Regions from separate parts of the Streptomyces sp. NPDC041713 genome, predicted to be linked through region 1. Evidence: riboswitches for the same ligand, from Rfam matches in the RefSeq annotation. Region 1 holds a riboswitch; each other region holds the start of a gene.
What was found. Region 1 has a riboswitch for cobalamin ahead of ACZ6CV_RS04650 (cobalamin biosynthesis protein). Riboswitches for the same ligand answer to the same signal wherever they lie in the genome.
Positions count from the first base shown of each region.

Region 2: another riboswitch for cobalamin. It lies ahead of ACZ6CV_RS22810 (ABC transporter substrate-binding protein); the one in region 1 lies ahead of ACZ6CV_RS04650 (cobalamin biosynthesis protein).
Region 3: another riboswitch for cobalamin. It lies ahead of ACZ6CV_RS02485 (ABC transporter substrate-binding protein); the one in region 1 lies ahead of ACZ6CV_RS04650 (cobalamin biosynthesis protein).
Region 4: another riboswitch for cobalamin. It lies ahead of metE (5-methyltetrahydropteroyltriglutamate--homocysteine S-methyltransferase); the one in region 1 lies ahead of ACZ6CV_RS04650 (cobalamin biosynthesis protein).

Region 1 covers NZ_JBVIZY010000001.1:1,050,464-1,056,252, reverse strand. The annotation lists gene ACZ6CV_RS04665 (class II aldolase/adducin family protein) at 1-410, opposite strand, end outside; gene ACZ6CV_RS04660 (inorganic phosphate transporter) at 703-1,998, shown strand; gene ACZ6CV_RS04655 (hypothetical protein) at 2,011-2,235, shown strand; cobalamin riboswitch at 2,381-2,520, shown strand; gene ACZ6CV_RS04650 (cobalamin biosynthesis protein) at 2,631-3,587, shown strand; gene ACZ6CV_RS04645 (cobyric acid synthase) at 3,584-5,092, shown strand; gene ACZ6CV_RS04640 (putative cobaltochelatase) at 5,163-5,789, shown strand, end outside.
Region 2 covers NZ_JBVIZY010000007.1:154,619-160,407, forward strand. The annotation lists gene ACZ6CV_RS22800 (amino acid permease) at 67-1,557, shown strand; gene ACZ6CV_RS22805 (M67 family metallopeptidase) at 1,668-2,090, shown strand; cobalamin riboswitch at 2,094-2,226, shown strand; gene ACZ6CV_RS22810 (ABC transporter substrate-binding protein) at 2,271-3,248, shown strand; gene ACZ6CV_RS22815 (FecCD family ABC transporter permease) at 3,350-4,351, shown strand; gene ACZ6CV_RS22820 (ABC transporter ATP-binding protein) at 4,348-5,145, shown strand; gene ACZ6CV_RS22825 (putative leader peptide) at 5,212-5,313, shown strand; gene ACZ6CV_RS22830 (MoaD/ThiS family protein) at 5,479-5,757, shown strand; gene ACZ6CV_RS22835 (PLP-dependent cysteine synthase family protein) at 5,770-5,789, shown strand, end outside.
Region 3 covers NZ_JBVIZY010000001.1:578,252-584,040, forward strand. The annotation lists gene ACZ6CV_RS02465 (alpha/beta hydrolase family protein) at 1-313, shown strand, start outside; gene ACZ6CV_RS02470 (HAD family hydrolase) at 362-1,519, opposite strand; gene ACZ6CV_RS02475 (AraC family transcriptional regulator) at 1,779-2,648, shown strand; gene ACZ6CV_RS02480 (VOC family protein) at 2,645-3,145, shown strand; cobalamin riboswitch at 3,222-3,406, shown strand; gene ACZ6CV_RS02485 (ABC transporter substrate-binding protein) at 3,503-4,528, shown strand; gene ACZ6CV_RS02490 (FecCD family ABC transporter permease) at 4,657-5,658, shown strand; gene ACZ6CV_RS02495 (ABC transporter ATP-binding protein) at 5,655-5,789, shown strand, end outside.
Region 4 covers NZ_JBVIZY010000004.1:27,530-33,318, forward strand. The annotation lists gene ACZ6CV_RS13435 (aldo/keto reductase) at 1-11, opposite strand, end outside; gene ACZ6CV_RS13440 (LysR family transcriptional regulator) at 53-1,060, opposite strand; gene ACZ6CV_RS13445 (zinc-binding dehydrogenase) at 1,225-2,145, shown strand; gene ACZ6CV_RS13450 (nuclear transport factor 2 family protein) at 2,200-2,652, shown strand; gene ACZ6CV_RS13455 (hypothetical protein) at 2,974-3,129, shown strand; gene ACZ6CV_RS13460 (isochorismatase family protein) at 3,182-3,742, opposite strand; cobalamin riboswitch at 3,892-4,118, shown strand; gene metE (5-methyltetrahydropteroyltriglutamate--homocysteine S-methyltransferase) at 4,281-5,789, shown strand, end outside.

The DNA of each region.
Region 1 (5,789 bases):
GTCATGTAGTGGACCGCGGGGACCTCGGTGACCAGCAGCGACACGGCCGTGGCGTGCACGGCGTGGGTGTGCACCACCGCCCGCGCGTCCGTGGCGCGGTAGAGGGCGAGGTGCATGGGGAGTTCGCTGGTGGGCGTGAGATCGCCGAGCACCTGGCGTCCTTCGAGGTCGACGCCGACGGCGTCCTCGGGGCGCAGCCGGTCGTACGGGACGCCGGTCGGGGTGACCAGGACGGTGTCGCCGACCCGCACGGAGACGTTGCCGGAGGTGCCGACGACCAGGCCGTCCGTCACCGTCCTGCGGGCCGTCGCGACCAGCTCCTCCCAGGCCCGGCCGATCGCGTCGCGCGTCGCCGCCCCGTCAGTGCCGCCGGTGTCCTCGGTGGCATCGGTGTGCCGCTGCTCAGTCATGCGGGGATCCTGCCGGGTGATCTGGATCTCTTCAACGGTGGGCGCCGGCCCGGGGGGCCGGGGGCGGGCGGTCGGTCCGTGCGGGGTGCGCCGCCGGATGGCGGAGCCCGACACTCCGGTCGGTTTGCGGGTCGCCCGGCACCGCTCCGTACAGTCGATCTCAAACACCTGTCCTACCCGGAGCAAGGGCACTCCGCTTTGGGTCACCGCACCGCCCGGCCCAGTTCACTTTCCGTTCACCCGGATTGCCTACGTTCCTTGTGCCACTGACGTCCAACAGAAGCCTGGGTAAATGGAACACATCACGCTTCTCCTCGGGATCGTGATCGTCACCGCTCTCGTGTTCGATTTCACGAACGGTTTCCACGACACAGCCAACGCGATGGCGACGACCATCTCGACCGGCGCTCTCAAGCCCAAGACGGCGGTGGCCATGTCCGCCGTGCTCAACCTCGTCGGCGCCTTCCTCTCCGTGGAGGTCGCCAAGACGATCTCCGGCGGCATCGTCAACGAGGACGGCCTCAAGACAGAGGTGATCTTCGCCGCGCTCGTCGGCGCGATTCTGTGGAACCTGCTGACCTGGCTGGTGGGCCTGCCCTCCAGCTCCTCCCACGCACTCTTCGGCGGCCTCATCGGCGCCGCGGTCATGTCGATGGGCTGGTCGTCGATCAACGGCGGCACCGTCGTCACCAAGATCCTCATCCCGGCCGTCGCGGCCCCGCTGGTGGCCGGCATCGCCGCGACGCTGGCCACCCGCCTGACGTACCGGATCGGCCGCAACACCGACCAGAAGGCCACCGCCAAGGGCTATCGCGCGGGCCAGATCGCCTCCGCGGGACTCGTCTCGTTGGCCCACGGCACCAACGACGCGCAGAAGACCATGGGCATCATCACGCTCGCCCTGATCACCGGCGGCGTCCTGAACCCCGGCGCCAACCCCCCGATGTGGGTCATCGTCTCGGCCGGTGTCGCCATCGCGCTCGGCACCTACCTCGGCGGCTGGCGCATCATCCGCACGATGGGCAAGGGCCTGACCGACCTCGCGCCGCAGCAGGGCTTCGCCGCCCAGACCAGCGCCGCGACGGCGATCCTCGCCTCCTCGCACATCGGCTTCTCCCTCTCCACCACCCAGGTCTGCTCGGGCGCCGTGATGGGCGCGGGCCTCGGCCGCAAGGGCGGCGTGGTCCGCTGGTCGACCGCCACCCGGATGTTCGTCGCGTGGGGCCTGACCCTGCCGGCCGCCGGTCTGGTCGGCGCGGGCGCCGAGTTCCTCACCAAGCAGGGCCCCTGGGGCGTCGCGGTCACCGCGGCCCTCCTGATCGCCGGGGCGAGCGTCATCTGGGTCCTGTCCCGCCGCAACTCGGTGGACCACACCAACGTCACGGACGACGAGATCCGCTCCGGCGACACCCCGGCCGCCGAGCCCGCGGGCGTCGTGACCACCGCGATCGCCGCCGTCACCCCGCCCCCGGCGGGCGCGATGGCCGCCTCCGTCCTGCCGGGCGCTCCCGTCAAGGCCACCGTCTCGGCCCCGACCACCACCACGACCGGCGCCATGGCGGACCCCGCCCGGCCCGCGACCGTGTAAGGACAGACCAGCATGAGCATCGACTGGGCAGCTCTCGGCTCCGTGTTCGGAGTCAGCCTCGCGGTGACGGTGGCCCTGGTGGGCCTGTTCACCCTCGGCATCGTCGGCCTCTCCAAGCAGGAGTCGGCGGCCGCCTCCGCCGGTGGCTCCGCGGCCCTGGCGCGCACCGGCGCGTACGCCTGCTTCGCGCTCTGCGCGGCGGCGGTGGCGTACGGCATCTTCCTGATCGTCGCCTGAGGCGTCGCCCGACGGCAGCCTTTCCTCGTGGGGCGCGGAGCGTACGGACGCTCCGCGCCCCACGCGCGTGCGCGGACCCCGCGTGCAGGCGCCGCGTGTGGGCCCCAACACACTCTCCCGCCGCAGGTCAACGGCGAGTTGACGGGCCTTCGCGGGCCGTGGTGGACTGCCGGGGCCAACCACGGCGGCAGAAGAGGAAGCCGGTGCGAATCCGGCGCGGTCCCGCCACTGTCACCGGGGAGTCCCTCCCCGCGAGCCAGGAACTCTCGCCGCCGATCACGTCGAACCAGGGCGCGGACACCCTGAGTGAGGACATATCGCCATGCTCGGCCGCCCGGTGCCGCCCTTCCCTCTGAGTACGAGCTCGCTCCTCAGCGCGGCGACGGGCTGACCCCGTGCGTGCCGATCGCGACTTCGCGTACGGCGCCGCCGCCGGCCTCCTCGGCGACCTGCTGCTCGGCGATCCCCGCCGGGGCCACCCGGTCGCCGCGTTCGGCCGTGCCGCCGCCGCCGTCGAACGGGCCCTCTGGCGCGACCACCGCGGCTGGGGCGCGCTGCACACCGTGGTGTGCGCCGGGGGCGCGGCGGGTGCCGCTGCCCTGGCCACCACGCTCGTACGCCGTTCACGTGCCGGATCCGTCGCGCTGACCGCCGCCGCCACCTGGGCCGTCGTCGGCGGCACCTCGCTCGGCCGGGAGGCGCGGGCCGTCGGCGGGGCGCTGGCCGCCGGGGACATCGAGGTCGCACGGGAGCGGCTGCCACATCTGTGCGGGCGGGACCCGCAGGCGCTGGACGCGGACGGCATCGCGCGGGCCGTGGTGGAGTCCGTCGCCGAGAACACCTCCGACGCGGTGGTGGGGGCGCTCGTGTGGGGCGCGCTCGCCGGGGTGCCCGGCCTCGTCGCCTTCCGGGCCGTCAACACGCTGGACGCGATGGTGGGACACAAATCGGCCCGCTACCGGCGGTACGGCTGGGCCTCCGCCCGGCTCGACGACGTCTTCGGGTGGCCGGGGGCGCGGCTGACCGCGGGGCTCGCGGCGCTCGCCGGGGACGCGCCGCGCGGGGCCCTGCGCGCCTGGCGCGCGGACGCGGGCAAGCATCCGAGCCCCAACGCAGGACCCGTCGAGGCCGCCTTCGCCGGGGCGTTGGGCGTCCGGCTCGGGGGGACGCTCTCGTACGGGGGGCGGATCGAGCACCGGCCGGTGCTGAACGGGGAGGGGCGCGAGGTGCGGGTGGCCGACATCGACCGGGCCGCCAGGCTGTCCCGGCGCGTCGGGCTGCTCGCCCTGGGAGCGGTGGTGGGCGCCCGCTGGGCGCTGCGGTCGGCGACGTCAGGGAGAGGGAAAGCATGAGCGGTGGACTGCTGGTCGCCGGGACCACGTCGGACGCCGGGAAGAGCGTCGTCACCGCCGGCATCTGCCGGTGGCTGACCCGCAAGGGCGTGTCCGTCGCGCCGTTCAAGGCGCAGAACATGTCCCTCAACTCCTTCGTCACCCGCGAGGGCGCGGAGATCGGCCGGGCGCAGGCCATGCAGGCGCAGGCCGCCCGCGTCGAGCCGACCGCGCTGATGAACCCCGTACTCCTCAAGCCGGGCGGCGACCGCTCCAGCCAGGTCGTCCTGATGGGCAAGCCGGTGGGCGAGATGAGTGCGCGTGGCTACCACGGGGGGCGGCAGGCGCAGTTGCTGGACACCGTCGTGGGCTGCCTGGAGGAACTGCGCAGCACGTACGACGCCGTCATCTGCGAGGGCGCGGGCAGCCCCGCCGAGATCAACCTGCGGCGCACCGACATCGTGAACATGGGCATCGCGCGCGCCGCCCGTTTCCCCGTCCTGGTGGTCGGGGACATCGACCGGGGCGGGGTGTTCGCCTCGTTCTTCGGCACGACCGCGCTGCTGAGCGCGGCCGACCAGGAGCTCGTCGCGGGCTATCTGGTGAACAAGTTCCGCGGTGACGTCTCCCTCCTCGAACCGGGGCTGGACATGCTGCTCGGGCTCACCGGGCGGCGCACCTTCGGGGTGCTGCCGTTCCAGCACGGGCTCGGCATCGACGAGGAGGACGGGCTGCGGGTCTCCCTGCGCGGCGCCGTACGGGAGTCCGTGGTCGCCCCGCCGGTCGGCGAGGACGTGCTGCGGGTCGCGGTGTGCGCGGTGCCGCTGATGTCCAACTTCACGGACGTGGACGCGCTGGCCGCCGAGCCGGGCGTCGTCGTGCGGTTCGTGGACCGGGCCGAGGAGCTCGTCGACGCCGACCTCGTCGTCGTACCGGGCACCCGCGGGACCGTACGGGCGCTGGCCTGGCTGCGGGAGCGCGGCCTCGCGGACGCCCTCGCGCGCCGCGCCGCCGAAGGCCGTCCCGTGCTCGGGATCTGCGGGGGCTTCCAGGTCCTCGGCGAGCACATCGAGGACGACGTCGAGTCGCGGGCCGGCTCCGTGGACGGCCTCGGGCTGCTGCCGGTACGGGTGCGGTTCGCCCGCGAGAAGACCCTCGCCCGGCCGGTGGGCGAGGCACTCGGCGAGCCCGTCGAGGGGTACGAGATCCATCACGGGGTCGCCGAGGTGCTGGGCGGCGAGCCGTTCCTGGACGGCTGCCGGGTCGGCGAGGTGTGGGGCACGCACTGGCACGGGTCGCTGGAGAGCGACGCGTTCCGGCGCCGGTTCCTCACCGAGGTCGCCCGCGCGGCGGGGCGCCGCTTCGTGCCCGCGCCGGACACCGCCTTCGGGACGCTGCGCGAGGAACAGCTCGACCTGCTCGGCGACCTGATCGAAGAACACGCGGACACGGACGGCCTGTTGGACCTGATCGAGAACGGCGCACCGGCCGGGCTGCCGTTCATCGCGCCCGGAGCCCCGTCGTGAGCGCCGTCATGAGAGCCGTCTTCAGCGCCATCGTGAGCGCCGCCCCGCACCACCGCATCAAGGAGGCCCTGTGACCACCCCCTATCCGTTCACCGCCCTCGTCGGCCAGGACGATCTGCGGCTCGCGCTGTTGCTGAACGCCGTGTCGCCCGCCGTGGGCGGTGTGCTCGTGCGGGGGGAGAAGGGCACCGCCAAGTCCACCGCCGTGCGCGCGCTCTCGGCGCTGCTCCCCGAGGTGCCGGTCGTCGCCGGGTGCCGCTTCTCGTGCGATCCGGCGGCCCCGGACCCGAACTGCCCGGACGGCCCGCACGAGTCGGGCGGCGCCACGGCGCGCCCGGCGCGGATGGTCGAGCTGCCGGTCGGCGCGTCCGAGGACCGCCTCGTCGGCGCCCTGGACATCGAACGGGCCCTCGCCGAGGGCGTGAAGGCCTTCGAGCCCGGCCTGCTCGCCGACGCGCACCGCGGCATCCTGTACGTCGACGAGGTCAACCTGCTCCACGACCACCTGGTCGACCTCCTCCTGGACGCCGCCGCCATGGGTGCCTCGTACGTGGAGCGCGAGGGCGTCTCCGTGCGGCACGCCGCCCGTTTCCTGCTCGTCGGCACGATGAACCCCGAAGAGGGCGAGCTGCGGCCGCAGTTGCTGGACCGGTTCGGGCTCACCGTCGAGGTGGCCGCCTCCCGCGAGACCGACCAG
Region 2 (5,789 bases), on a different contig from region 1:
CAGGACCTGATCCGCAGCCACAACGCAGATGTGCGGGCGCGGATCAGCATGGAGAAAGGCGTCACCATGACCTCAGTGCAGGTCGAAGAGCACCACGGCGAGCCTGGCGGCAATGGTGTCGTGCAGGGCGGCCCGTCCGGCGAGGGCGAGGGTTACCAGCGCGGGCTCGGAGCCCGGCAGATCCAGATGATCGCGATCGGCGGTGCCATCGGCACCGGCCTGTTCCTCGGCGCGGGCAAGGCCATCCACAAGGCCGGCCCCAGCCTCATCCTGGCGTACGCCATCGCGGGCCTCGTCATCTTCTTCATCATGCGGGCGCTCGGCGAGCTCCTCATGTACCGGCCCGTGTCCGGCTCCTTCTCGGAGTACGCACGCGAGTTCATGGGCCCGTTCTTCGGATTCGTGACCGGCTGGACGTACTGGCTCTTCTGGGTCGTCACCGGCATCACGGAAGTCACCGCGGCCGCCCAGTACATGCAGTACTGGACCCACGACTCGTTCCCACAATGGGCCTACGCGCTCGTCTTCACCGTCATCCTGTACGGCGCGAACCTCATCTCCGTGAAGCTCTTCGGTGAGCTGGAGTTCTGGTTCTCGATGGTCAAGGTCACCGCCATCATCGGCATGATCCTGATCTGCGTCGGCATCCTCACCATCGGCTTCTCCGACGCCGGTGACACCGCGTCGGTGACCCACCTCTGGGACGAGGGCGGCTTCTTCCCCAACGGCATCGGCTCCACGCTGATGACCCTGCAGATCGTGATGTTCGCCTTCCTCGCCGTCGAGCTGGTCGGCGTCACCGCGGGCGAGTCCAAGGATCCCAAGACCGTCCTGCCCAAGGCCATCAACACCGTGCCGTGGCGCATCGCCGTCTTCTACGTCGGCGCGCTGATCATGATCCTGTCGGTGGTCCCGTGGACCACGTTCCAGCCCGACGTGTCGCCCTTCGTCGCGGCCTTCGAGAAGATGGGCCTCGGTATCGGCGCCGCGATCGTGAACTTCGTGGTCCTCACCGCCGCCCTCTCCTCCTGCAACTCCGGCATGTACTCCACCGGCCGCATGCTGCGCGACCTCGCGCTCAACGGCCAGGGCCCGAAGTTCTTCACCAAGCTCACGAAGAACGGCCTGCCGCTGGTCGGCACCACCGCCTCCGCCGCGTGCATGCTGATCGGCGTCTGGATCAACTACCAGTGGCCCGGCAAGGCGTTCACCTACGTCGTCTCCTTCGCGACCATCTCCGGCATGTGGGCCTGGATCATGATCCTCGCCTGCCAGATCCGCTACCGCCGCAAGGCCGACCGCGGCGAGCTCCCGCAGTCCACCTTCCGGGCGCCCGGAGCCCCGTACACCAGCTGGTTCGCGCTCCTGTTCATCGGCCTGGTCATCGTGCTGATGGGCATCGACAAGGACAACCGCGTCTCGCTCTACGCCGCTCCGGTCTGGATCGCGATCCTCACGGTCTCGTACCTGGTGCTCAAGAGCCGCAACCCGGAGGCCGCGGCCTTCAACCGGCAGAAGGTCGGCGTCTCCGCCTCCGCCTCCGTCGAGAAGGACTGACCTCACGCGGAAGGACTGGGGCCCCGAGGTCGCGGTCCACCTGTCCAGCATTCGGGCCCGCCCGTACCACACTTCGGTACGGTGCGGGCCCTCTGCTTATCCTGGCTCCCATGCTGACCATCACCCAGGCCCTCCACGACCAGATCGTCGCGCACGCGCGCAAGGACCACCCCGACGAGGCCTGCGGCGTGGTCGCGGGGCCGGAGGGCACCGACCGGCCCGAGCGGTTCATCCCGATGCTCAACGCCGCGCGCTCGCCCACGTTCTACGAGTTCGACTCGGGTGACCTGCTCAAGCTCTACCGCGACCTCGACGACCGCGACGAGGAGCCGGTGATCGTCTACCACTCGCACACGGCGACCGAGGCCTACCCCTCGCGCACCGACATCACGTACGCCAACGAGCCCGGCGCGCACTACGTCCTGGTCTCCACCGCCGACACCGACGACGCGGGCCCCTTCCAGTTCCGCTCGTACCGGATCGTGGACGGCGAGGTCACCGAGGAAGAGGTAAAGGTCGTCGAGGCATACTGAGCTTTACTCATGAGGGCGGCAGGACCCAGGAAGCCGGTGCGAACCCGGCACGGTCCCGCCACTGTGACCCCGTCCCACCCGGCAAGCACCGCCGGGGCCGGGGGAGTCAGGAACTGACCTGCCGCCCTTCTCCACGCAACACAGGGGACGCGGAAATCCCCTGGAGGAGGCAGCTCAGCCATGTCCCGACGCCACCGCCACCCCGGCATACGCGCACTCGCCGCGGCCACCCTGCTCGTCCCGCTCGCCGCGTGCTCGTCCTCCGGTTCCGGGAGTGACGCGAAGCCCGCCGCGAAGGCCGCCGGATTCCCGTACACCGTCACCAACTGCGGTGTGACGACGACGTACGACGCACCTCCGAAGCGCGCGGTCACCATGAACCAGCACACCACCGAGGTGATGCTGGAACTCGGCCTCGCCGACCACATCGCGGGCACCGCCTACCTCGACGACAAGGTCCTGCCGAAGTACGAGAAGGCGTACGCGTCACGCCCCGTGCTCGCCGAGGAGTACCCCTCGTACGAGAAGCTGCTCGCCGCCAACCCCGACTTCGTGTACGGCGGTTACCCGAGCGCCTTCCTCGCGGGCGACGGGCGCGGCCGCCCCGCGCTCGCGAAGTCGGGCATCAAGACGCGTCTGAACGTCGAGGGCTGCGCGAAGAAGCCCGTCGCCATGGACGACGTCTACCGCGAGGTCCGCGAGGTCGGCGCCACCTTCGGGGTGCGTGACCGCGCCGAGCGGTGGGTCGCGGGCGCCCGCCGCGAACTGGCCGCCACCGCGGCGAAGTCCCGGGGCAAGAAGCGGCACTCCGTCTTCGTCTACGACAGCGGCGACAAGACCGCGTTCACCGCGGGCGGCCGCGGCATCGGCAACGACATCATCGAACGGGCCGGCGGCCGCAACGTCTTCGCCGACGTCGACAAGTCCTTCACCGACGCCTCCTGGGAGAAGGTGGTCGAGCGTAGGCCCGAGACCATCCTGATCCTCGACTACGGCGCCACGACGGTCGCCCAGAAGAAGAAGCGCCTCCTGGAGGACCCGGTCCTACGGGACGTCCCGGCCGTCAAGAACAAGAGCTTCGCGGTGCTGCGGCTGTCGGACGTGGTCACCGGCGTACGAGCACCGCAGGCGGTGAGGAAGCTGGCGGCGCAGCTGTGAGGGTCATCCAGCCCGTGGGGCGGATCTTTCAGCCCGTCCGGCGTTTGAGGACGAGCCCGAAGGGCGATCGACGGGACGCACGGGGGCGCCGCCTCCTCACCCTGACGGGGCTCACCGCGGCCCTCGCGGCAGCGATACTCGCCGGGTTGGCCCTGGGCTCGGTCCGGATCCCCCCGGATCAGGTGCTGGAGATCCTCACGGGCCGGGCGGAGCCCTCCCCCTTCCGCACCATCGTGCTGGACGTCCGCCTCCCCAGGGTCCTGCTCGGCGCAGCCGTCGGCGCGGGACTCGCCGTCATCGGCACCGTCCTGCAGGCCCTCGTCCGCAACCCCCTCGCCGACCCGTTCCTGCTCGGCGTCTCCTCCGGCGCCTCCGTCGGCGCGGTCTCCGCGATCGTGCTCGGCGGCGTCTTCGGCCTCGGCGCCGCCCTGTCGACCCCCGTCACCATCCCGGCCGCGTCCTTCGCGGGCGCCCTGATCTCCCTGGTCCTCGTCTACTCACTGGCCAGGAGCGGCGGCGGTTTCGCCACCGGCCGGCTGATCCTCGCGGGCGTCGCCGTCTCGTACATCCTCACCGCGCTGACCAGCCTCATCCTGGTCACCGCGGACAGCGCCGACCACCTCAAGGAAGTCCTGTACTGGACGCTCGGCGGACTCGGCAGCGCCCGCTGGGACATGCTCGCCCTGCCCTGCGCGTCCCTGCTCATCGGCACGGCCCTCCTGATGGCCCTGGCCCGTCCCCTGGACCTGCTCCTCGCCGGCGAGGAGGGCGCCACCGTCCTCGGCCTGGACGCGGCCCGCTTCCGCGCCGGCGTCTTCGTCCTCGTCTCGCTGCTCACCGGCGTCCTGGTCGCCTACAGCGGGGCCATCGGCTTCATCGGCCTGATGGTGCCGCACGCCGCCCGCATGCTGGTCGGCGCATCCCACCGCGCCCTGCTCCCGGTCGTGGCGCTGATGGGCGCGGTCTTCCTCGTCGCCGCCGACCTCGCCGCGCGCACCGTCGCCGCCCCGCAGGACATCCCCGTCGGGGTGCTCACCGCGCTGACCGGCGGCCCGTTCTTCCTGTGGCTGCTGCGGCGGCGCACCGAAGGAGTGGCGGTATGACCCACCCGCCCCGGCCGGCCGGCGCCCTGCGCACCGAAGCGCTCTCGTACGAGGTGGAAGGACGTCTCCTCGTGGACGCCGTCGACCTCACCGCCGACCCCGGCGAGACCGTCGGCGTCGTCGGACCCAACGGCAGCGGCAAGACCACCCTGCTGCGCTGCGTGTACGGCACGCTGCGCCCCACCGCGGGCCGCGCCCTCCTCGACGGCGACGACCTGCACGCGCTGTCCGCGAAGGCACGCGCCCGCCGCCTCGCCACCGTCCCGCAGGACGGGCAGGCCGCCTTCGAGCTGACCGTCCGGCAGGTCGTCGCGATGGGCCGCTCCCCGCACAAACGGTTCTGGGAGGCGGACACGGCGGCCGACGACGCGCTCGTCGCGGCGGCGCTCGCCCGGGTCGGCGTCGAGGAGCTCGCCGACCGAGCCTTCCCCTCGCTCTCCGGCGGCGAGCGGCAGCGCGCGCTGGTGGCCCGCGCCCTGGTCCAGGAGCCGACCCTGGTCGTCCTCGACGAGCCCACCAACCACCTGGACATCCGCTACCAGCTGGAGATCCTCTCCTTCGTACGGGGCCTGGGCACGACGAACCTCCTGGCCCTGCACGACCTGAACCTCGCCGCGTACTACTGCGACCGCCTGTACGTCCTCGACGGCGGCCGGCTCGTCGCCTCCGGGGCGCCCAAAGAGGTCCTCACCGCCGAGCTGCTCGCCACCGTGTACGGGGTGACCGCCGAGGTCAGCACCCACCCGGTGACCGGCGCCCCGACGGTCGTCCATCTGCCGCCGCCCGCATCCTGAACGGATTCCGTCCACCAGCTGAGATCACACTCCGGGATCCGGACCGGGAATCGATACGATGACCGCATGGTTCCCCACGACGTGAGCGAAAAGACGCCGGGCGCACTGCTCGTTGCGCGGCTGCACGTCGACCTGTGCCGCCTCGCCAGCGCGATCTGTTCCCGCTGAACCGCGCCGCCGCACGGCCGTGGGCGCGGCGCCGCCGCACTCCGTACGTCCACGTACCACCGGGCACCGCACCACCGCCGGCACAGCGCCGAGCGAGCCCGCCACCCGTACTTCTCGCACTTCTCGCACTTCCCGCACTTCTCGACCCACGACAGGAGCCCCAGCATGGCCATCGAGGTCCGCATCCCGACCATCCTCCGCACCTACACCGACGGCGAGAAGGCCGTCCAGGGCAGCGGGGACACCCTCGCCGAACTCTTCACCGACCTCGACTCGCGCCACAACGGCATCGCCGAGCGCATCGTGGACGGCGGCAAGCTGCGCCGCTTCGTGAACGTGTACCTGAACGACGAGGACGTCCGCTTCCTCGACGGCATCTCCACGAAGCTCGCCGACGGCGACAGCGTCACGATCCTGCCGGCCGTCGCCGGCGGCATGGTCTAGGCCCGATCCCGGATGCCTCGCTACGACTCCCC
Region 3 (5,789 bases), 470 kb from region 1:
CGGCCGCTACAGCGCGAAGGGTTCCGCGCGCGACTACGAAACCGCCCTCCACGCCCTGCGGTTGCCCGTCCTCGCGATCTCCGTCGACCAGGACACGTACGCCCCCGCGTCCTCCCTCGACCACCTTCTGGCCAAGGTCCCGCAGGCCCGCCTCACCCGCAGCCACTACACCTCGCAGGAGGCGGGCCGCACGCTCGACCACTTCGCCTGGACCCGGGCGGGCGGCGCGCTCGCCAAGCGGGTGGCGGCGTGGACGGCCGAGGAGGAGACGGCGGGACGGGTCGCGCCGCACCGGGCCGCGCCGGGCCGCTGACACGCTCGCCGGCCGCTCCGTCACGGCCGGCCCACGTACCCTCGGGCGTCAGCCGATCTGGTCCGGGGTGACCGTCAGCCACCGCTTGTCGGCGGTCACCTTCTGGCCCAGCTTCCGCTGCCGGTCGGCGTTCTTCTTCTTCATTCCGTCCAGCTGCTTCATGTACGCGTCCTTGCGGTTGACCCACACGCGCACACCGCCGTGCTCCACGTCGGCGGAGTGGAACAGCATCGGGCCGTCGCTGACGGGCGTGTCACCCGCGGCGAGGATCGGCTTCTTCCATTCGTCGATGTACGTGTTGATCGCCGCGGGCTTGCCCTCGTACCAGGTCAGCGGCGCCCACAGGTGCGGCGTCAGCTCGCGCTTCGCGAGCTTCGCGCGGTCCTTCTCGCCGAAGCGCCCCTCGGCGATCTCCTTGCGGGAGCTGGTCACCGTGCCGGTCTTGCGGTCCTTGAGCTGCATGGACACGCCGATGACGTTCTGCGGCTTCACGCCGTAGCCGTACTTCGGGTCCGCGAGGACCATCCGCACCAGGTCCTCGCTGGCCGCGCTGACCACGTACACCTCGACGCCGTGCGCGCGCAGCGTCCGGTAGAGCTGCTGCATGCCGCGCGAGAACTCCGGCGGCTTCACCTCGGTCTTCGTGAGCTTGCCGTCCTCGTAGTACTCGGCCGGGATCGGCTTCTTGTACGCGAGGAGCTCGTCGACGTACCCCTTGAGCTCCTTCAGCGTGAAGCCGGAGAAGATCTGCGCGGCCCAGGGGTAGGAGACCTGGTCGTCCACGTCGCACAGCCGCAGGTAGTAGCTGTAGAGGCTCTCCTTGTGACCGGGCTCGTCCTTGAAGGGGATGATCTTCAGGGACGGGTCCATGGTCTTGCGGGTGAGGATGCCCTTCATCTCCAGGAAGGGCAGCAGCGCCTCTTCGAGGTCGTTGCGGTACGTGGTGTTGTCCGCGTCGAACACCGCGTACGCGCCCTTGTGGTCGTTCTCGGCGATGACCTTGCCGAGCCGCTTCGCGACCGGCTTCGGCCAGTGCGACAGCTCGCGGGCGGTGGCCGCCGAGGTGTCGGCTGCGCTCGCCTCGTCCGTCGGCCACAGGGCGCTGCCCGCGAGGACGGCCGCGGCCAGCGCGCCGGTGGTGCCGATGAGGGCAAGCCTGCTCTTCGCCCGTACTGCCCGTGCGGCCTTCGCCGTGCGTACTGCCATGTCTCTACGTCCCTGCCGTTCCCTGAGAGCGGTGTGCGGCCCCGTCCGGAGCGGCGCGCAATGCTATGGGGCGCCACGCGCATTTCCCATGATCGAAGTCACCGTGCCGCGGGGGCATGCGGGAGATGAACAGGGGTAGGCACGGGGGGCGCCGATGCGGGGTGCGGGTGCGGGGTGGCCGTGGGCCGTGGGGGCGTGGGCCCCGGGGCGCGGGGGCGTGCGCCGCGACCGGTCGGACTCCGCCGCGCATACTGAACCCATGGGCACCCGTGAGTTCGTCCGGGCCGCGCCGCGGCTCGACGGCATGGTCGTCTCGGCGGTCGGCTACCGCACCACCGGGCAGCGCCCCGCCCTGCACCGCGGCCTGCCGTCGCCGTATCTGACGGTGATCTTCTCCCTCGACGGCCCCATCGCCACCGGCGACTCCCCGGACCGGGCCACGGGACCGGAGGCGGCGCGCACCGACATCGTGGTGGGCGGCCTACACCAGAGCCCCGCCTACGTCGTCCAGCCCGAGCACGAGGCCGGCATCCAGCTCGCCGTGCACCCCCTCGCGGCCCGCGCGCTCCTCGGCGTGCCCGCGGCCGACCTGACCGGACAGCTCGTCGTCGCGGGCACCGACGTGTTCGGCGCCCGCGCGGCCGAGGTCCGCGAGCGGCTCTGCGAGCTGGACCGCTGGGAGGACCGCTTCGCTCTCCTCTCCGGCTATCTGCGCCGGCTCGCGTCCGACGACCGCGCGGCGGGGTCCGTACGGCCCGAGGTCGGCGAGGCCTGGGCGTGGCTGGCCCGGCACCGCGGCGCGGGCACGCTCGGCGGACTCTCCCGGCACGTCGCGCTGAGCGAGCGCCGGCTGACCGCGCTGTTCCGCGCCGAGACGGGACTCAGCCCGAAGCAGGCCGCCCGCCTGATGCGCTTCCAGCACGCGAAGGCCGCCGTGACCCGGGCCGTCGCGGCGGGCGACCGGCCCGACCTCGCCCGGGTCGCGGCCGACACGGGCTATTACGACCACTCGCACCTCGTCCGCGACTTCCGGCAGTACACGGGGGCCAGCCCCACCCGCTGGCTGGCCGAAGAGTGCCGGAATATCCAAGCCGGGGCCCATGGTGGAGGCGAAGACTCGAAGCCATGAACACCACACCGAGCACACCGAACACACCGAACAGCCGGCCGGAACAGCGGCTGGACACCTCTGACACCCCTGCCACCCCTGACACCCGCGTGACCCCCGCCCCCGCCATCTGGCCGGGCGTGCAGGCCACGGACGCCCCCGCACTGATCGACTTCCTCGTCGGCACCGTCGGCTTCCTGCGCACGGCCGTCTACGAGGACGAGGGCCGCGTCGCCCACGCCCAGCTCGACTGGCCGGAAGGCGGTGGCATCATGCTCGGCTCGTACGACCCGGAGTCCGCGGCCACCTGCGGCAAGCCGGGCGGCGCGGGCGCGTACATCGTCACCGCCGAGGTGGACGCGCTGTACCGGCGCCTCACCGCGGCGGGCGTGGAGATCACCACCGAGATCGAGGACAAGCCGTACGGCAGCCGGGAGTTCGGCATCGCCGATCCTGAGGGCAACCGCTGGTCCTTCGGCACGTATCGCGGCGAGCCGCGCCCGGCGCCGACGGCCTGACTGAAGCCGGACCGACGCCCTTGTCGAAGCCGGATCGAACCGGGACCGACGGCCGGAACGAGCGCGTGAGGGTGCGTGATAACTTGCGCAAGCCAGTCAAACCCACACCTGGGCCAGGGAATCCGGTGCGAATCCGGAACTGACGCGCAGCGGTGAGGGGGACGGGCGGGGCAACGGCCACTGGGCGTCTCAGGACGCCCGGGAAGGCGCCCCGCCCGGTCGATCCCGAGTCCGAAGACCTGCTGGCGCCTCCGTCCGCACACCGGGCGGCGGAGGTCGTGACGCAGGCCAGGCTCCGCGTATGAGCCGCGAGACCCAAGGGATCACGTGTCCTCGACAGCCCGTATATCCGCGCCCGTGCGCCTGTCCGCCCTCCTCTGCGCCGCTCTGCTCGCGCTCACCGCGTGCGGGGACGGCTCGGCGGGCAGGTCCGGACGCGCCGGGGGCGGGAGCGCCGACGGCTATCCGGTCACGGTCACCTCCTGCGGCAAGGAGGCGAAGGTCACGGCGCCGCCGCGGCGGGCCGTCTCCCTCGACCAGGGCTCCACGGAGATCCTGCTCTCGCTCGGCCTCGCCGACCGGATGGCAGGCACCGGCACCTGGACCGACCCGGTCCTGAAGAACCTGGCGAAGGACAACGCCAAGGTCGAGCGGCTCTCCGACCGCTACCCCTCGCTGGAGAAGGTCCTCGACAAGGAGCCGGACTTCGTCAGCGCCTCCTTCCTCTTCACCGTGGGCAAGGGCGGGGTCGCGGACCGCGCGAAGTTCACCGAACTCGGCGTCCCCGTCTACGTCTCGCCCAGCGACTGCGCGGGCAAGGACAACGACGGCGCCGGCGACGGCAAGCGCGTGCGGACCCTCACCATGGACACGGTCTACGGCGAGGTGCGCGACCTCGCGAAGGTCTTCCACGTCGAGCGGCGCGGCGAGAAGCTGATCGCCGACATGAAGCGCCGGGTCACGAAGGCGACGAAGGACATCGACGCGTCCGACACGCGTCTCCTGTACTGGTTCGCCAACTCCGACGCCCCGTACATGGCGGGCTGCTGCGGCGCCCCCGGCATCATCACCCGCGAACTCGGCGCGAAGAACGTCTTCGACGACACGCACGACGAGTGGCCGCAGATCAACTGGGAGACGGTCGCCGACCGCGACCCCGACGTGCTCGTCCTCGGCGACCTCACGCGCAAGTCGCAGTCGGCGGAGAGCGCGCGGGCGAAGATCAGGTTCCTGGAGACCAACCCGGCGATGAAGAACCTCACCGCGGTGAGGAAGAAGCGGTACGTCCTGCTCAGCGGCCAGGCGATGAACCCCACGGTCCGTACGGTCGACGGCATCGAACAAGTGGCGGCGGGCCTGCGGAAGTTCGGGCTCGCCACGTGACGGCGAGCGAGACCGCGCGGGGCACGGACTCCACTCCCGGTGCGGGTGCGGGTGCGGGTGCGGGTGCGGGTGCGGGTGCCGGTGCCGGTGCCGCCCCCGTTCCCGTATCCGCCCCCGCCCGCGTCCGCCTGGGTCTGCTCTGGGCGGCGGGCGTCGCCGCGCTCGTCCTGTCCGTATCCGTGGCCGTCACCATCGGACCCGCGGACATCTCCGTGCCCGACGTGTGGTCGACCGTCGCCGCCCACCTCGGCCTCGGCGACACCCCGCTCACCCCGATCAGGGACGGCATCGTCTGGAACCTGCGGATGCCCCGCACCCTGCTCGCCGTGGTCTGCGGCGCGGGCCTCGCGGTCTGCGGAGCCGTCATGCAGTCCCTGCTCCGCAACCCGCTCGCGGACCCCTTCGTCCTCGGGGTGTCCTCCGGGGCGTCCACGGGAGCGGTCGCGGTTGTCGTCCTCGGGGTCGGCGGGGGAGCGGTGTCGGTCTCGGCGGGCGCCTTCGTCGGCGCGCTCTGCTCGTTCGCGCTGGTGCTGCTCCTGAGCCACACCCTGGGCGACACCACGGACCGGGTCGTCCTGTCCGGCGTCGCCGCGATGCAGCTCTTCTCCGCGCTGACCTCGTTCGTGATCCTCACGGCGGGCGACGCCGAGACCACGCGGGGCGTGCTGTTCTGGCTCCTCGGCTCCCTCAGCGGAATCGGCTGGACCGACGTGTGGCTGTGCGCCGCGGTGCTCGCGGTGACGCTGCTGGTCTGCCTCGCGCACGCCCGTACGCTCGACGCGTTCGCGTTCGGGCAGGAGGCGGCGGCGACGCTGGGCGTCCGGGTGGCCCGCACCCGGATCATCCTGCTCTGCACGACGGCGCTGCTGACGGCGGCGCTGGTCAGCTCGGCGGGCGCCATCGGCTTCGTCGGCCTGGTCCTGCCGCACGCGGCCCGTGCGTTCGTCGGCTCCGGGCACGCCCGGCTGCTCCCGGTCACGGCGCTGGCCGGCGCGGTCTTCCTGGTCTGGGTGGACACGCTGGCCCGCACGGCCCTGGACCCGCAGGAGGTCCCGGTCGGCGTGGTGACGTCACTCATCGGCGTACCGGCGTTCGTGGCGGTGCTGTACCGGACGCGGAGGGTGTCGTGACGTACGACCTGGTGCGCACGGAAAGGGCGGGCCCGCACACGGGTGTCCGCGCCGACCGCGTCAGCCGGGAGGCGGGCGGCCGCCTGGTGGTCGACGGCGTCAGCCTCGCCCCGCCCGACGGCGCCACCGTG
Region 4 (5,789 bases), on a different contig from region 1:
CGGACCTTCATCCGACGGGCCTCTCCTGTCAGTTCGTGAGCTTGGCGTCTGCTCAGTTCGTGAGCTCGGCGTCTGCGCGGCACGGATCGACCATGTCACCTTGCCCGCCCACCAGGCCCGCGAGTTTCACGTGGTCCGTTTCGGGAAGCCAGTCCCGCTTCGGCACGTAGTCCAACCAGCGCCGGGTGCGGCCCACTTCGGTGAACCCGCGCAGCAGGGCGTCGAGTTGTGGGTGGCGGTGGGACTCGCGCCAGGCGAGTGACCACGCGTACAGCGGGGTCGGTGCGGTGAGCGGGATCGAGCGCAGCTCCGTGTGGTCGGGAAGCGGCGCGTCGCTGGGAAACAGCGTGAAGCACGTCGCGTCGCCGCGAATGTGCTGGACGAGGTGGTCGAGGCCGAGGTTGGGGCCGTCCTGGCGCCTCGTGAGCCCGAACTCGTCCGCGAAACGCTGCAGGAAGTCGAGGCGGGACAGCTCGGCCGGGCACCACAGGGTGCTGTCGCGCAGATCGGTCGGGCGGAGTTCGTCCGCGTCGGCCAGCGGGTGGGACGCGCTCACCACCACGTCGACGGGCTCCAGGCGAACGAGCCGCTGAGCGAGGCCGGCGTCGCGGCCCCCGGGGAGCGGGTGCACCCGGCCGAAACCCAGATCCGCGTCACCCCGCGACAGCGCCTGCGCGGCCGACGGCCAGTCACGTGCCGGTCCCGGCTCCAGGCGCACCCCGTCGAGCGTCTCCACCACCTGCGCGACGGTGCGCATCGGCGCGTAGAGATGGCCCCACACGTCGATCCGTACGGTCGGTCCGGCGCCCAGCGCGGCCGCGATCGCGCGCGTGCCCGCGGCGAGGACCTCACGCGCGGCCGGCTCGAACCGCTCACCGGCCTCGGTCAACCGCGTGCCGCCCTCACGCTCGAACAGGCCGACGCCGAGCAGCGATTCAAGGCGCGCGACGCGCTTCGACAGCGCCTGCTGGCTGGTGTTGAGCTGTTCGGCGGCGCGCCCGAAGTGCAGCGTCTCGGCGGTCGCGACGAACGCACGGACCAGGGCGAGGTCAAGGTCCATGCGGCTGACCATATACGACAACCACACGTTGTCGACCGGCCGCTGTCGTTGTTGGCCCGGCCGATGCCTCCTCCGGTGAAGTGGTCTCAAGCAACAGACCGACACCGGCACCGTCGCCTACGCGACACCGACGTCGGCACCGACGCCGCCAAGGAGGCAGAGAAATGAAGGCTCTCGTACCGACCGGAGACCCCGCCGAACCGGTCGTTCTCGCCGACGTCCCCGAACCCACGCCGCGCCCCGACGAGGCGCTGGTGAGGGTGGAGGCCTTCTCCGTCAACCGGGGTGAGACCTTCAAGTTGGAGGCGCCGGTTCCGGGGGAACGTCCCGGCAAGGACATCGCCGGGCTCGTGGTCCAGCCGGCCGCCGACGGGAGCGGGCCGACCGGCATCGCACGGGTCGTCGGCCACCCCATGGGCGGCGGCTGGGCGGAGTTCGCGGCGGTGCCGACCAGCGCCCTGGCGGTGCTGCCGGACAGCGTCTCCGCGACGGACGGCGCGGCGCTGCCGCTCGCCGGGCTCACCGCGCTGCGGCTGCTGCGCGCGGCCGGGCCCGTGCTGGGACGACGGGTGCTGCTGACCGGTGCGTCCGGGGGTGTGGGCCATTACGTGACCGAACTCGCGGCCGCCGCAGGGGCAGAGGTCACCGCCGTGACCCGGGACGCCGAGCGCGGTGCCCGGCTCACCGAACTCGGTGCGGCCCGAATCGTCCACCAGCCGGCCGACGCACGCGGACCGTACGACATCGTGCTGGAGTCGACCGGCGGTCAGGCCCTTCCCGTCGCCCTCGCGCGGCTGGCGAAGCGGGGCACGCTCATCTGGTTCGGGCAGGCCAGCCGCACCCCGGTGACGCTCGACTTCTTCGACTTCTTCAACGGCCCCGAGTCGGCCGTCATCCGCCACTTCCACTACCTCGACGCCGACACCGGCCTCGGCGACGACCTGGCGGCTCTCGTCCGGCTGACCGCCGAAGGCCGCCTGCACCCCGAGATCGGCCGCGTCGCGGACTGGGCCGACACCGCGAGCACCCTCACCGACCTGCGGGACCGCCGCATCCGGGGCAAGGCCGTCCTTACGCTTTCCTGAGCAGCCGAAACATTCAGCAACCGCAAGGCAAGAAACCACAGAAGGAGCCCCACCATGACCGAGACCACGGCAACCACCGAGATCACCGAGCCCACCGCCTCGACCGACCCACGGGCCGTCGTCATCCGCTACGTCGAGGCCGTCCGCGACGGCGACGCCGACGTCATCTTCGCGAGTTTCGCCGAGGACGCGACCTGGCACTACCCGGGCGGGGACCTGCCGATATCGAAGGTGTGGCGGGGCCGCGACGCGATCATCAACGACTTCCTGGGCAGCATGGGGCCGATCCTCGTGCCCGGCACGACGAAGGTCGAGTTGGTCAGCACGATCGCCGAGGGCGACCGCGTGGTCGCCGAGTGGACCTCCAAGGCCCGGACCGTGCACGGCGGCACGTACGACAACCGCTGCATCGGGATCTACACGGTCCACGCCGGCCGGATCACGTCCGTTATCGAATACGCGGACACCCGGCACGTGGCGGCAGTCCTCTTCCCTGCCGGTAACTGACGTTTCGCGGCGTCGAGTTCTCCCACTCGACGGATGCCGGGTTCTCCGAGACTCCACACCGCGACTAGTTCGTGTTGTGCGTGGGGTAGACCTCGACGTCGGTGTAGGCGCCCTTGATCGCTCCCGCGCCCTCGGGCCACTTCAGGGTCACCGAGTGGGTCTCGTTCGGGGGCGTCACCAGAAGGTTGGTCGGGTGCGAGAGGCTGTCGCCGCTGCCGTCGATGTCAGGTGGTCGAGCCCCGGTTGATCATGGTGATGTCGATCCGGCCCGTGGACTCGTCCGGAGCGGCGTCCCGGGCGTCGATGGCCAGGTCCGCCGTCTTGCAGAACGTGACCTTGCCGGCCTTCGACGCGCCGCTCCCGGCACGGTACGCGCAGAGCGCGACGAAGGTGCCGGGCTACTTCGAGCGGGCGCAGGCGGCCCTGCGCCCGCTGCTGTCCGGCGGCCCCGGCCTGGGTCTCGTGGGCAGTCACTGAGCCGCGCCGGGGTGGGGCTCAGGCCGACCGGGGCGTCGGGAGGCGCGGCTCGTCAGGAGGCGTTGTCGAAGACGACGTTCTTGGTCTCGACCGCCCCCGCCGTCCGTCCCGGCGCCGCCTGGTGGGCCCAGTACAGGTTCGTGTGCGCGACGACCAAGTCCGGCGTCGGCGCGCCCCAGGCGGTCTTGTCGACCGTCGTATGCGCGTCGCTGACCAGCGTCGCGTCGTAACCCCTGACGAACGCGCCGTGGAGCGTCGAGCGGATGCACGCGTCGGTCTCCGCGCCGGCGACGAGGAGCCGCCCCACCCCGAGCCGCGACAGCACGGCCTCCAGCGTGGTGTCCTCGAACGAGTCGCCGTAGCTCTTCTCGACGAGCGGCTCGGCGTCCTCGGGCGTGAGTTCAGGGACGATCCGCCAGCCGTCGCTCCCGCGCGTGAGTCCCTCGTCGAAGTGCTGCACCCAGACGACCGGAACCCCTTCCTGCCGCGCCCGCTCGACGAGCCCGGAGATGTTCGCGACGACCTCGTCGCGCCGGTGGCTCCCCTCGACGACGTCCTGCTGCACGTCGACGACGAGGAGTGCGGTGTTCGGCCGGTTCTCCAATGTGGTCATGGTCTACCTTCGTTCGCTCGCGCCGGGCTCATCGCTCCCCACGCTAGCCCGGCCCACTGACACCGGATCCGGTCCCACCGCTGTCACGCTCGTGACCCGCTTCACATTCCGACCTGCCGGCCGGGGTGGGCGATCGGTTTGCGTGCGCCTAGGGTGAGCGGTGCAGCTGGTTCGCCCCGTCCGCCAGGCGGGATGCGTCGTAAGAGGGAACCCGGTGTAAGTCCGGGACTGCCCCGCAGCGGTGAGTGGGAACGACCGCCGTCAACAGCACTGGACCCGACCGGGTCCGGGAAGCGACGGCCAGTAGGTGTCCCGTGTCCGGCCGACACGCGACGTGCCCGCGAGTCCGAAGACCTGCCCGTTGCCCGCACGTGACGGATCGCGTGCGGCCCTTTCGGTGACCTCGTGGGCGGGTCGGCGTACATATCGAGCGGCACGCGCGGCATCCGCCCGCGACGTGGTCCGCCCGGTCGGTCGTCCCTTCGCGCCATGTCCGGTCTCCGGGAGAACCAGGACACATCTCGCGAAGGAGAGTTCCGTGACAGCGCAGCCCGCGACCGCGGCGGCACGAGCCACCGTGTACGGCTACCCCAGCCAGGGCCAGAACCGGGAACTGAAGAAGGCCGTCGAGGGTTACTGGAAGGGCCGCGTCACCGCTGCCGCCCTCCGGGAGACCGCGGCGGACCTCCGCCGCGCCAACTGGCGGCAGTTGGCCGACGCCGGCATCGACGAGGTGCCGACCGGGGACTTCTCGTACTACGACCACGTTCTCGACACCAGTGTCATGGTCGGCGCTGTCCCCGAGCGGCACCGCGCAGCCGTCCAGGCCGACGCCCTCGACGGCTACTTCGCGATGGCGCGCGGCACGCAGGACGTGGCGCCGCTGGAGATGACGAAGTGGTTCGACACCAACTACCACTATCTGGTGCCCGAGTTGGGCCCCGACACCGTGTTCCGGACCGACTCCGCCAAGCAGGTCGCCGAGCTGACGGAAGCCCTCGCGATCGGGCACACGGCACGCCCCGTCCTGGTGGGCCCCGTGACGTACCTCCTGCTCGCCAAGCCTGCGCCGGGCGTGGCCGCGGACTTCGACCCGCTGACGCTCATCGACCGGCTGCTGCCCGTGTACGCCGAGGTGCTCGCGGACCTGCGCGCGGCGGGCGCCGAGTGGGTCCAGCTGGACGAGCCCGCCCTGGTCCAGGACCGCACACGGGCCGAGTTGAACGCCGCCGAGCGCGCCTACCGCGACCTCGGAGCTCTCACCGACCGCCCCAAGCTGTTGGTCGCCTCGTACTTCGGGCGCCTCGGTGACGCGCTCGGCATCCTGGCCAAGGCGCCGGTCGACGGTCTGGCCCTCGACTTCACCGAGACGGCCGCCGCCAACCTCGGCGACCTCGCCTCCGTCGGCGGGTTGTCGGGCAAGCGGCTGGTCGCGGGCGTCGTCAACGGCCGCAACATCTGGATCAACGACCTGGAGAAGTCCCTCGCCACGCTGGGCACGCTCCTCGGCCTCGCCGACCGCGTGGACGTCGCCGCGTCCTGCTCGCTCCTGCACGTCCCGCTGGACGCCGACGCCGAGCGGGACATCGATCCGCAGGTCGCCCGCTGGCTTGCCTTCGCCCGCCAGAAGACGCGGGAGATCTCCTTGCTGGCGCGCGGGCTCTCCCAGGGCACCGAAGCCATCGCGACCGAACTCGCCGCCAACCGCGCGGACTTGGACTCCCGCGCCGGTTCCGCCCTCACCCGCGACCCGGCCGTTCGCGCCCGCACCGCCGCGGTCACCGAGGCCGACACCCGCCGCTCCCAGCCGCACGCGGAGCGCGCGGCGGCCCAGCATGCCGCTCTCGGTCTGCCGCTGCTTCCGACGACGACCATCGGCTCCTTCCCGCAGACCACCGAACTGCGCACCGCCCGCGCGGACCTGCGGGCCGGGCGGATCGACACGGACGGATACGAGGAGCGCATCAGGAACGAGATCCGCGGGGTCCTGTCCTTCCAGGAGAAGGCGGGCATCGACGTCCTCGTGCACGGCGAGCCCGAACGCAAC